DNA from 3 places in the Microbispora sp. NPDC046933 genome. Region 1 is predicted to be linked to each of the others. Evidence: riboswitches for the same ligand, from Rfam matches in the RefSeq annotation. Region 1 holds a riboswitch; each other region holds the start of a gene.
What was found. A riboswitch is a leader RNA that binds a small molecule or an ion and turns the genes downstream of it on or off. The one in region 1 is predicted to bind cobalamin.
Positions count from the first base shown of each region.

Region 1 (3,201 bases):
CATCCATATCGGCGGCGCGGAGCACCTGGGCGACTGGGTCGAGGACGTGCCCGTGACCGCGCGCCTGTTGGCCGAACGCTTCTGGCCTGGGCCACTCACGCTGGTCCTGCGGCGCGGTCGCCGGGTGCCCCTCGAAGCGACCGGTGGCCTGGAGACGGTGGCCGTGCGCGTGCCCGACCACCCCGTCGCGCTCGCGCTGCTGTCGGCCTTCGGCGGAGGTGTCGCGGCCCCGTCCGCCAACCGCTTCGGCTCGGTCAGCCCCACGACGGCGAACCACGTCCGTACGGAGCTCGGTGATGCCGTCGACTTCGTGCTGGACGGCGGCCCCTGCGAGGTCGGCGTCGAGTCGACCATCGTCGACGCCACAGGCGACACCCCGAGCGTCCTTCGGCCCGGCGGGGTGACGCGGGAGGACCTCGAAGCGGTGCTGGGGGGCACGCTCGCGGTCCACTCGACGAGCCGCATTCGGGTGCCGGGCCAGCATCCGTCACACTACGCGCCGCGTGCGCGGGTCGTCCTCGTCGAGCCCGAGAAGGTCGTCGTCGAAGCGGAGCTCGCGCAGGAGCTGGGGCACCGGGTGGGTGTCTTTCTTCCCCCTTCCTATGGCGACGCTCAGGTGAAGGCGCATGCCGTGGTGGCGGTCCCCGGTTCGATGGCCGCCTACGCGCGCGGGCTGTACGGGTTCCTGCGCGAGCTCGACCAGCGGGGGTGCGACCTCATCGTCGCGTCCTTGCCGGTGGAGGAGGGGCTGGGGCTGGCGATCGCCAACCGGCTCCGCCGCGCCGCGGGGCCCCGGCCGTCCGAGTGACCGGCGCCCGCGCCGGTCGATGTTCCTGCCGACACCTGATGCGCGTCCGGCCCCGCTTGCACAAGACGGCCGAACGGAAACGCCCGGGTGAGCTCTCCACCCTGACCACCGGGTGGTGACCGAGAAGCTTCACCGCCTTCGCACGCGAGCTGAGCCGGAGCACCGGCGCCCTCGCGCCCTGTCCCGCGCCCGCTGAGGAACGGCTGTTTTCGCCGGGCACACAAAGGGCGCGTAACCCCTGTGACGCGACATGTTGGGTGTGACTTTTCCTCGCCCCCTATATATGGTGGTCGCTGCAGCTGGTTCGGCCGTCCATCCAGGACGGCCGAGGCAAGAGGGAACCCGGTGCGAGTCCGGGACTGCCCCGCAGCGGTGAGTGGGAACGACCGTTGTCACACGCACTGGATCCGGCCTACCGGCGATCTGGGAAGCGACAACCAGTAGGCAACGCGGCGACATGCCGCGCCGCCCACGAGTCCGAAGACCTGCCAGCGCGCCGCGTACTGGATGAATGGGTACGCGGCCGGTCGGAGGCCGCGCGGGACGGCTGATGGCTCTGGCGGACCGCTTTCGCGTGCTCGCCGGGATGCCTCCTGCGCGGTGCCTCGGGCCTTGGGACCGAGTTCGCGAGGAGAGGCTGTGACGGTCACAGGGGTGTCACCGGACGGGGTGTCGTCGGTGGACGCCGAGCGGCAGGTGTCCATGCCGCGACGGGTGCAGATGCACGTACGCAAGCGCAACGGGGCGAGCGAGCCGGTCGACGTCAACAAGATCGTCCGAGCGGTGGAGCGCTGGGCGGACGATCTCACCGACATCGATCCGCTCCGCGTGGCGACCAAGACGATCAGCGGCCTGTACGACGGGGCCACCACCGCCGAGCTGGATCGGCTGTCGATCCAGACCGCGGCGGAGATGATCGGCGAGGAGCCGCAGTACTCACGCCTGGCCGCCAGGCTGCTGGCCGGGTACATCGACAAGGAGGTCCGCGGCCAGGGAGTGGCCTCCTTCAGCCAGGCGATCCGGCTCGGGCACGCGCAGGGGCTGATCGGCGACGCCACGGCCGGCTTCGTCGCCGCGAACGCCCGCAAGCTCGACGACGCGATCGACCCGAGAGGCGACCTCCGGTTCGAATACTTCGGCCTGCGCACGGTGTACGACCGTTACCTGCTGCGCCACCCTTCCACCCGGCTGGTGCTGGAGACCCCGCAGTACTGGCTGCTGCGCGTGGCGTGCGGCCTGGCGACCACACCGGCCGAGGCGATCGGGTTCTACCGGCTGATGTCGTCGCTGGCCTATCTCCCCAGCTCGCCGACGCTGTTCAACTCGGGGACCCGGCACACCCAGATGTCCTCCTGCTACCTGGTCGACTCTCCCCGCGACGAACTGGGCTCGATCTACGAGCGGTACGCGCAGGTGGCGCAGCTGTCGAAGTTCGCCGGAGGGATCGGCATCTCCTGGTCGCGGGTCCGTTCGCGGGGGGCGCTCATCCGGGGCACCAACGGGCACTCCAACGGCATCGTGCCGTGGCTGCGCACCCTCGACGCGTCGGTGGCCGCCGTCAACCAGGGTGGCCGCCGCAAGGGCGCGGCCTGTGTCTATCTGGAGACCTGGCACCCCGACATCGAGGAGTTCCTCGAACTGCGCGACAACACCGGCGAGGACGCCCGCCGCACCCACAACCTCAACCTCGCCAACTGGATCCCGGACGAGTTCATGCGCCGGGTCGAGGCCGACGCGATGTGGTCGCTGTTCGACCCGAACGAGGTCCCGGAGCTGCCCGACCTGTGGGGCGAGGACTTCGACGCCGCCTACCGCGCCGCCGAGGCCGCCGGCCGGTACGTCCGGCAGGTCAAGGCCAGGGACCTGTACGCCAGGATGATGCGCACGCTGGCCCAGACCGGCAACGGCTGGATGGCCTTCAAAGACGCGTCCAACCGGCTGTGCAACCAGACCGCCGAGCCCGGCAACGTGGTGCACCTGTCCAACCTGTGCACGGAGATCATCGAGGTGTCCGGCGACACGGAGACCGCCGTGTGCAACCTCGGCTCGGTCAACCTCGCCGCGCACCTCGCCACGCACCCTGCCGGAAGCGAGATGGACTGGGAGCGGCTGCGCGCCACCGTGCGCACCGCGGTCACCTTCCTCGACCGCGTCATCGACATCAACTACTACCCGAGCCCGCAGGCCGCGGCCAGCAACCCCCGCTGGCGCCCGGTCGGCCTCGGCGTGATGGGCCTCCAGGACGTCTTCTTCGCGCTTCGGATGCCGTTCGACTCCCCCGAGGCGAAGGAACTGTCCACCCGCATCGCCGAGGAGATCTATCTGACGGCGTTGGAGACCTCGGCCGACCTGGCCGCGAAGGCGGGCCCTCATCCGGCCTTCCAGCAGACCCG
Region 1 is NZ_JBEYWW010000008.1:190,507-193,707, forward strand. It holds gene ABZ857_RS13535 (L-threonylcarbamoyladenylate synthase) at 1-808, shown strand, start outside; cobalamin riboswitch at 1,092-1,316, shown strand; gene ABZ857_RS13540 (ribonucleoside-diphosphate reductase subunit alpha) at 1,448-3,201, shown strand, end outside.

Region 2 (3,201 bases), on a different contig from region 1:
CAGGTCCAGGAGTTCGTCCCCGGCCCCGCGCAGCGATCCGCAGAAGACCGGCAGCACGTCCGCGCCCGCCGCCTCGACCGCGTCGCACAGCGTGTCGACGAACGCCGTGTTGCCCGACAGCTCGTGCGCCCGGTAGTAGACCACCCCGACCAGCGGGCGGCCCTCCCGGCGGGCCCGGCCGGGCCGCACGCCGTACTCCGGAGTACGCCGGGGCGGTGCGAACCCCTCGCCGGTCAGCAGGAGCGTGTCGGACAGGAAGCGGCGCAGCTCCGCCAGGTTGTCCGGGCCGCCCTCGGCCAGATAGGCGAGTGCCTGCGCCGCGACCCCGGACGGCACGGTGGACAGGGCCATCAGCGCGGCGTCCGGGGCCTGCTCGCCGCCGAGCACGACGGTGGGCCGCCCGGCGGCCAGCACGGCGTCGAGTCCCTCGGGCCACGAGCGCCTGCCGCCGAGCAGCCGGACGACGACGGCGTCCACGCCGTCCACCAGGGCGGGCACGTCCTCGGGGGCCGTACGCGCGGGGTTGGCGACCCGCCAGCCCGCCCCGCTGCGGGTCGCGGCGAGCAACTCGGTGTCGGCGGTGGACAGCAGCAGCATCGTCATGAGCGGGCCTCCCGCAACGCGATCTCGGCAGTGGGCAGGCCGGTGGGCACGCCGCGTTCGATCAGCCGCCACACGGCCTCGGTGTCCAGGTGCTCCTCGACCAGGTCGCCCAGCGCGTCGAGGCGGGCCTCCCGGTGCGCGGCGAACGTGCCGGTCCCCGGCAGCCAGTCGCGGCCGGTGACGGCGGCGACCTCGGCGAGGAAGGCTCTGCGGAACCCGTCGCGCTCGAACAGGCCGTGCCAGGTCGTGCCCCACACCGGCCCCACCCGGCAGCCGTCGAGGAACGGCTCGCCGCCCTCTGCCGTGACCCGGCCGTGGTGGATCTGGTAGCCCGTGACCTCCTGGCCGCGCCACTCGCCCTCCGCGAGCGCGAGCACCTTGTCCGGCGCGTACGCCGTGCGGGCCGGCAGCAGCCCCAGGCCGGGCACCCGGCCCGCCCTGCTCTCCACGTCGTCGTCGACGACCGTGCCGAGCATCTGGAAGCCGCCGCAGATCCCGAGCACCGGCAGGCCCTGGGCGGCGCGGCGGCGCAGCGCCGCGTCCAGACCGCGCTCGCGCAGCCAGGCGAGGTCGCCGACGGTGGCGCGGGTGCCGGGCAGCACGACGAGGTCGGCGTCGGCGAGCTCGGCGGGGGTGGTGGCCAGGCGCACGCTCACCCCCGGCTCGGCGGCCAGCGCGTCGGCGTCGGTGACGTTGGACATGCGGGGCAGCCGCACCAGCGCCACGCGCAGCACCTCACGCCCCACCGGCGGGGTGAGCAGGCCGGGACGGCTGTCGAGGTCGAGGGAGTCCTCCACGTCGAGCCAGAGCCCGGACCGCCACGGCAGCACGCCGAGGCACGGGCGTCCGGTCGCCTCCGCCAGCCAGTCGAGCCCGGGCCGCAGCAGCGCGAGGTCGCCGCGGAACTTGTTGACCACGAATCCGGCGATGTGCCGCTGGTCGTGCCGGTCGAGCACGGCGAGGGTGCCGGCGAAGTGCGCGAGCACGCCGCCCCTGTCGATGTCGCCGACGACGAGCGCCGGCAGGCCGGCCGCGCGGGCCAGGCCCATGTTGGCGATGTCGCGGTCGCGGAGGTTGACCTCGGCGGGGCTGCCCGCGCCCTCGCAGATCACCACGTCGTAGCGGCGGCGCAGGCCGTCGAGCGCGTCGAGGGCGACGTCGAGCAGGCGCATCTTGTGGTCGCGGTAGGACAGGGCGTCCACGTCGGCGTGCGCGCGGCCGAGCACGACGACGTGCGAGTGCCGCTCCCCGGCGGGCTTGATCAGCACCGGGTTCATCGCGGCCTCGGGCTCGACCCGGGCGGCCGCCGCCTGCATCGCCTGGGCCCGTCCGATCTCGCCGCCATCGGCGGTGACCATCGAGTTGAGCGCCATGTTCTGCGCCTTGAACGGCGCGACCCGTACGCCGCGGCGGGCCAGCCACCGGCACAGGCCGGCCACCAGGACGCTCTTCCCGGCATCGGAGGTGGTGCCCGCGACGAGCAGGCCGCCACTGGTCGCCACGTCAGGCGGTGGAGCGCGAAACCGGCAGTGAGGCGCGTGCGCGCAGGCCTGTCCGGGCCATGGCATGTCCCCCCTGGGGGTATCCGCGCCCCCGGTAGAAGGTCCGACGGCCGGAGTATCCTGGCTCCCGGATCGGCGCTTCCCCCGGCCTTCCCGCCCGTGCTGGGCAGTGGCGTGGGTGAGGGTCGCTCCCCGGTGACAGTGGCGGGACCGCGCCGGATTCACACCGGCTTCCTCCGCGTCCGTCGCTTGCGGTGGTCAACATACACCTTCGTGCCGTATGTCCCGCAAGTGTGGTGCTATGTGTGTTTGAGTGTGGCGATCATGTAGAACGGCACGTTCTTCGTCACCGCGTTCTCGCCGTGCCCGTTGTAGTCGAACGTCATCGCCCCGTTGTCGTGGACCGTCAGGTAGATCGTGCCGTTGCGCACGCAGTTGCCCCGCATGGACACCCGCTTCAGCCGCACCGTCGTCCCGCTGACCACCTCGAGCCTGGACCTGCCCACGCAGCGGTAGTCGACGAACTGCTCGGTGACGGTGTCGCCTCCCTTGGGCACGGTCAGGACGAGCGTGTCGTGCCCGCCGGGCTCGAAGGTCACCCTGCCGCGCCACACGCCCGCGAAGCGTGCGCCGAAGCGCAGGGGCTCGCGCCCTGCTGACGTCGCGGCGGGCGTCGGAGTGGGCATCGGAGTAGGCGTCGTGGTCGTGGGCGTCGTGGTCGTGGGCGTAGGCGAGGGGGCCGGCGTGACGACGGCCGTCGTGCGCCTCGCGTCATCGTCGGCGACGCCTTCGGACGGCAGCGTGGACAGCAGCACCCCCGCCGTCGCCGCGACCGCGAGTGTGACCGCCGCCCCCGCGAGCAGGCCCCGGCGGCGGCCCGAGCCGCGCGGCGAGGGGACGGTATCCGGTCCCGCGGACGGGGAACGCCGCGCGGCGGTGAGCGCGCCCGGGATGTCGCCGGCGGTCCCCTCCGGAACCGCGCCGAGCAGCCGCATCGTGATGTGGACGATGTCCGGGCGCTCCGCGGGGTCCTTGCGCAGGGCCAGCGCCACGATGGAGCGCAACGGCTCCTCCAGGTCGCCGAGGTCGGGCTCCT
Region 2 is NZ_JBEYWW010000017.1:116,028-119,228, reverse strand. It holds gene cobN (cobaltochelatase subunit CobN) at 1-603, opposite strand, end outside; gene ABZ857_RS23190 (cobyric acid synthase) at 600-2,105, opposite strand; cobalamin riboswitch at 2,219-2,342, opposite strand; gene ABZ857_RS23185 (serine/threonine-protein kinase) at 2,405-3,201, opposite strand, start outside.
Region 2: linked by a shared signal. The riboswitch ahead of ABZ857_RS23190 (cobyric acid synthase) and the one ahead of ABZ857_RS13540 (ribonucleoside-diphosphate reductase subunit alpha) in region 1 are both predicted to bind cobalamin.

Region 3 (3,201 bases), on a different contig from region 1:
GCACGGCGGACGCGACGAGCAGCGCCCGGCCGCGCGGCCGGACCGGCGTCATCACGCCACCACCGGCCTCACCGCGCCACCACTCAGCACGCCACCACTCAGCACGCCACCACTCAGCACGCCACCACTCACCGCGCCACCACGGGTGTCCGTGTCACCACCGGCTCAGCTCGCCGCCTTCTGCACGGCGTCGCTGACGGCCTGGGCGAGGTCGGCGACCCGAGGCCCCCAGCGGGAGGCGACGTCGTCGTCCAGCTCCACCACGCGGCCCTTCTTCACGGCGGACAGGCCGGACCAGCCCGGTCGCTTGGCCAGCGCGGCGGCGTTCTGGCCGCAGCACTTGGTGTCGCCGAGGAAGATCAGGTCGGGGTCGGCCTTGGCCACGAACTCCGCCGACAGCTTGGGGTAGCCGCCCGCCGCGTCGGGCGCCTCGTCGGCGATGTTCTTCAGCCCGAACAGGCTGTAGACCTGCCCGATGAACGTGCTCGACGTCGCCGCGTAGGGCGTGGTGTCCAGCTCGTGGTAGTACGTCAGGTCCTTGCCCTTCGGCGCCGCCGCCGCGAGGGCGTCGATCTTCTGCTTGACGCCGCTCGCCACCTCCTCGGCCTTGGCCGCGTTGCCGGTGGCGGCGCCGAGGTCCCTGATCTGGTCGTAGGTGTCGTCCAGCTTGGTCGCGGCGGGTTCCAGCAGCACCGGCACGCCGACCTTGCCGAGCCCGGCGACCACGCCCTCCAGGTCGTTGGCGAGCACGACGAGGTCGGGCTTCGCGGCGACGATCGCCTCGACGTTGGGTTTGAACCCCGACAGCGACGTCTTGGGCGCCTCCGGCGGGTAGTTCGACTGGTCGTCCACCGCCGCCACCTGGCCGCCCGCGCCGATCGCGAACAGGATCTCGGTGGCCGTCGGGGACAGCGACACGATGTGCTCGGGCCTCTTGGCGATGGTCACCGCGCCGTTGCCCGCCTGGACCGTGACGGGGAACGCACCCTGCCCGGCGCCGTCCGAGGCGGTGGATGTGGGGGTCGCGGACGTGGCGGCGCCGTCGGTCTGGCCGCAGCCGGCCAGAGCGAGCACGCCCAGCACCACACCCGCGACGGCCGTGCGTACGGGCCTCACGAGGTCCTCCATCAGGGGGAATGCCGGGAATCGAGGGACCCGCTGGAAGCGACGGATCACCCTTTTCCACGAGGGTCGATGGCGTCGGCGCACAGCGCAGGCGACCTGGCTCGTCCCCGGGGCGGGGAACCACAGTTGCGGGACAGCGCCGGATTCTCACCGGACTTCGCTACGCGGCGCGCGTCGGACGCAACGGTACCAATCCCTCACACGGCGTCCACCCCCGGCCCGTCCGCGCCCGGCACCGCACCGCACCGCGGTGTGTGCGACGCGCGTCGGCCGGGCCGCCTGCCTCGGCGTACGCGGGGATGGTAGGGCAGGCCCCACCCCGGCGGTAGGGGACCGCGCATGATCGGAAGTAGGGACCGCGTCGCTGCGCCGGGCGGGGCCGAGGCGAGACGCTTGAACCGCTCCCGGATCCGAGACTCCGAGACCCACCGAAACTCCGAGACCCACCAGGACCCCGAGACCCACGGACCCCGAGACCCACCGGGACCCCGAGCCCACGGACCCCGAGACCCACCGGGACCCCGAGCTCGCCGAGACACCGAGCTCACCGAGACACCGACACCCCCGCCGCCCGCGGGTCCACCACCCCCCCGGCGGCCGACACAGCGAAGGCGGCCCCCGTGTCCCTGACCATGCTTCCTCCCGCTCCCCAGAGGGCGCCGGCCTCGCCCGCGCCACGGGACCGCTTCATCGACGTCCTGCGCGTCTTCGGGATGGTCCTCGTGGTCGTCCAGCACTGGACCATGCCGGTCCTGTCGTACGCCCAGGGGCGGCTGACCACGGGCAACGCCCTGGCGGCGATTCCGTACGTCACCTGGATCTCGCAGGTCATGCCGCTGGTCTTCTTCGCCGGCGGCGCGGCCAACGCGATCAGCTTCCAGTCCGCCGTCCGCCGGGGCGGCACGGCCCGCGAATGGACGGCGCGGCGGGTGCGCCGCCTGGCCTGGCCGGTGGTGCCGCTCGCGGTCGTCTGGCTGCCGCTCCCCCACCTCCTGGTGGCCCTCGGAGTGCCCGCGCAGCCGGTGGAGGTGGCCGCGCGGACGGTCGGCCAGTTGCTCTGGTTCCTGGCGGTCTACCTGCTGGCCGTGGTGGCCACGCCGCACCTGCTGCGGGTGCGGGCCGGGGTGGCCCTGCCGGTGCTGGCGGGCGGCGCGGTGCTGATGGACGTGGTCCGGTTCTCCGGTCTGGAGGCCGCCGGCTACCTCAACGTCGCGTTCGTCTGGCTGGCCGTCCACCAGGTCGGGTTCCGGTACGCCGAGGGCGGCCTGGAATGGCTGAGGGGGCGCCGCGCCGCCTGGCTCGCGGTGGCCGGGTTCGGAATGGTGGCGGCCCTCGTGGCCACCGGGCCCTACCCCGCGAGCATGATCGGGATGCCCGGGATGATCTCGAACATGGCACCGCCGAGCGCCTGCCTGCTCGCGCTGTTCGCGGGCCAGCTCGGCCTGGCGATGCTGCTGCGCCCCGCCCTGAACGCGCTGGCCGCCCGGCCCCGGGCCGAGGCGGTGCTCACCGCGCTCGCGCCGCGCATGATGACCGTCTACCTGTGGCACATGACCGCGCTCGTCGCCGTCGCCGGTGTGGCGACCGTCGGCTTCGGGCTGGCGACCCCGCACGCCGGCTCGGCGGCCTGGTGGAGCGCCGTCCCGCTGTGGCTGGCCGCCCTGGCGCTGGTCCTGGTCGCGCTCACCGCGCTGCTCGGCCGGTTCGAGGAGCCCGCGGGCGCCGCCGCCCACCGGCACGTGGTGGCGGCCGCCCCGCTCGTCGGCGGCGCGCTGCTCGCCCTCACGATCAGCGGCTTCGCACCCGGCCCGGCGCCGCTGATCGCGTCGGCCGCCCTGGTCGCGGGCCTGGCCCTGGTCAGCCGGCCCGCAGCTGCCGCTCCACGTCGTCGATGACCTCCTGCAGGCGCAGGCCGTGGCGGGCGTCGAGCGGATGCCCGCCGCCGTCGCGCACCGTGCCCGCGAACTGCCTGACCACCTCGGGGAAGACGTCGCCGAGTTCGGAGCCGAGCAGCGTGGCGCTGCCGAGCCGTCCGTACACGTCGATCCGGCTGGGCGGGGTCTCGCCCTCGGCGGC
Region 3 is NZ_JBEYWW010000007.1:140,043-143,243, reverse strand. It holds gene ABZ857_RS11860 (iron ABC transporter permease) at 1-52, opposite strand, end outside; gene ABZ857_RS11855 (ABC transporter substrate-binding protein) at 166-1,116, opposite strand; cobalamin riboswitch at 1,194-1,329, opposite strand; gene ABZ857_RS11850 (acyltransferase) at 1,746-3,020, shown strand; gene ABZ857_RS11845 (Gfo/Idh/MocA family oxidoreductase) at 2,983-3,201, opposite strand, start outside.
Region 3: linked by a shared signal. The riboswitch ahead of ABZ857_RS11855 (ABC transporter substrate-binding protein) and the one ahead of ABZ857_RS13540 (ribonucleoside-diphosphate reductase subunit alpha) in region 1 are both predicted to bind cobalamin.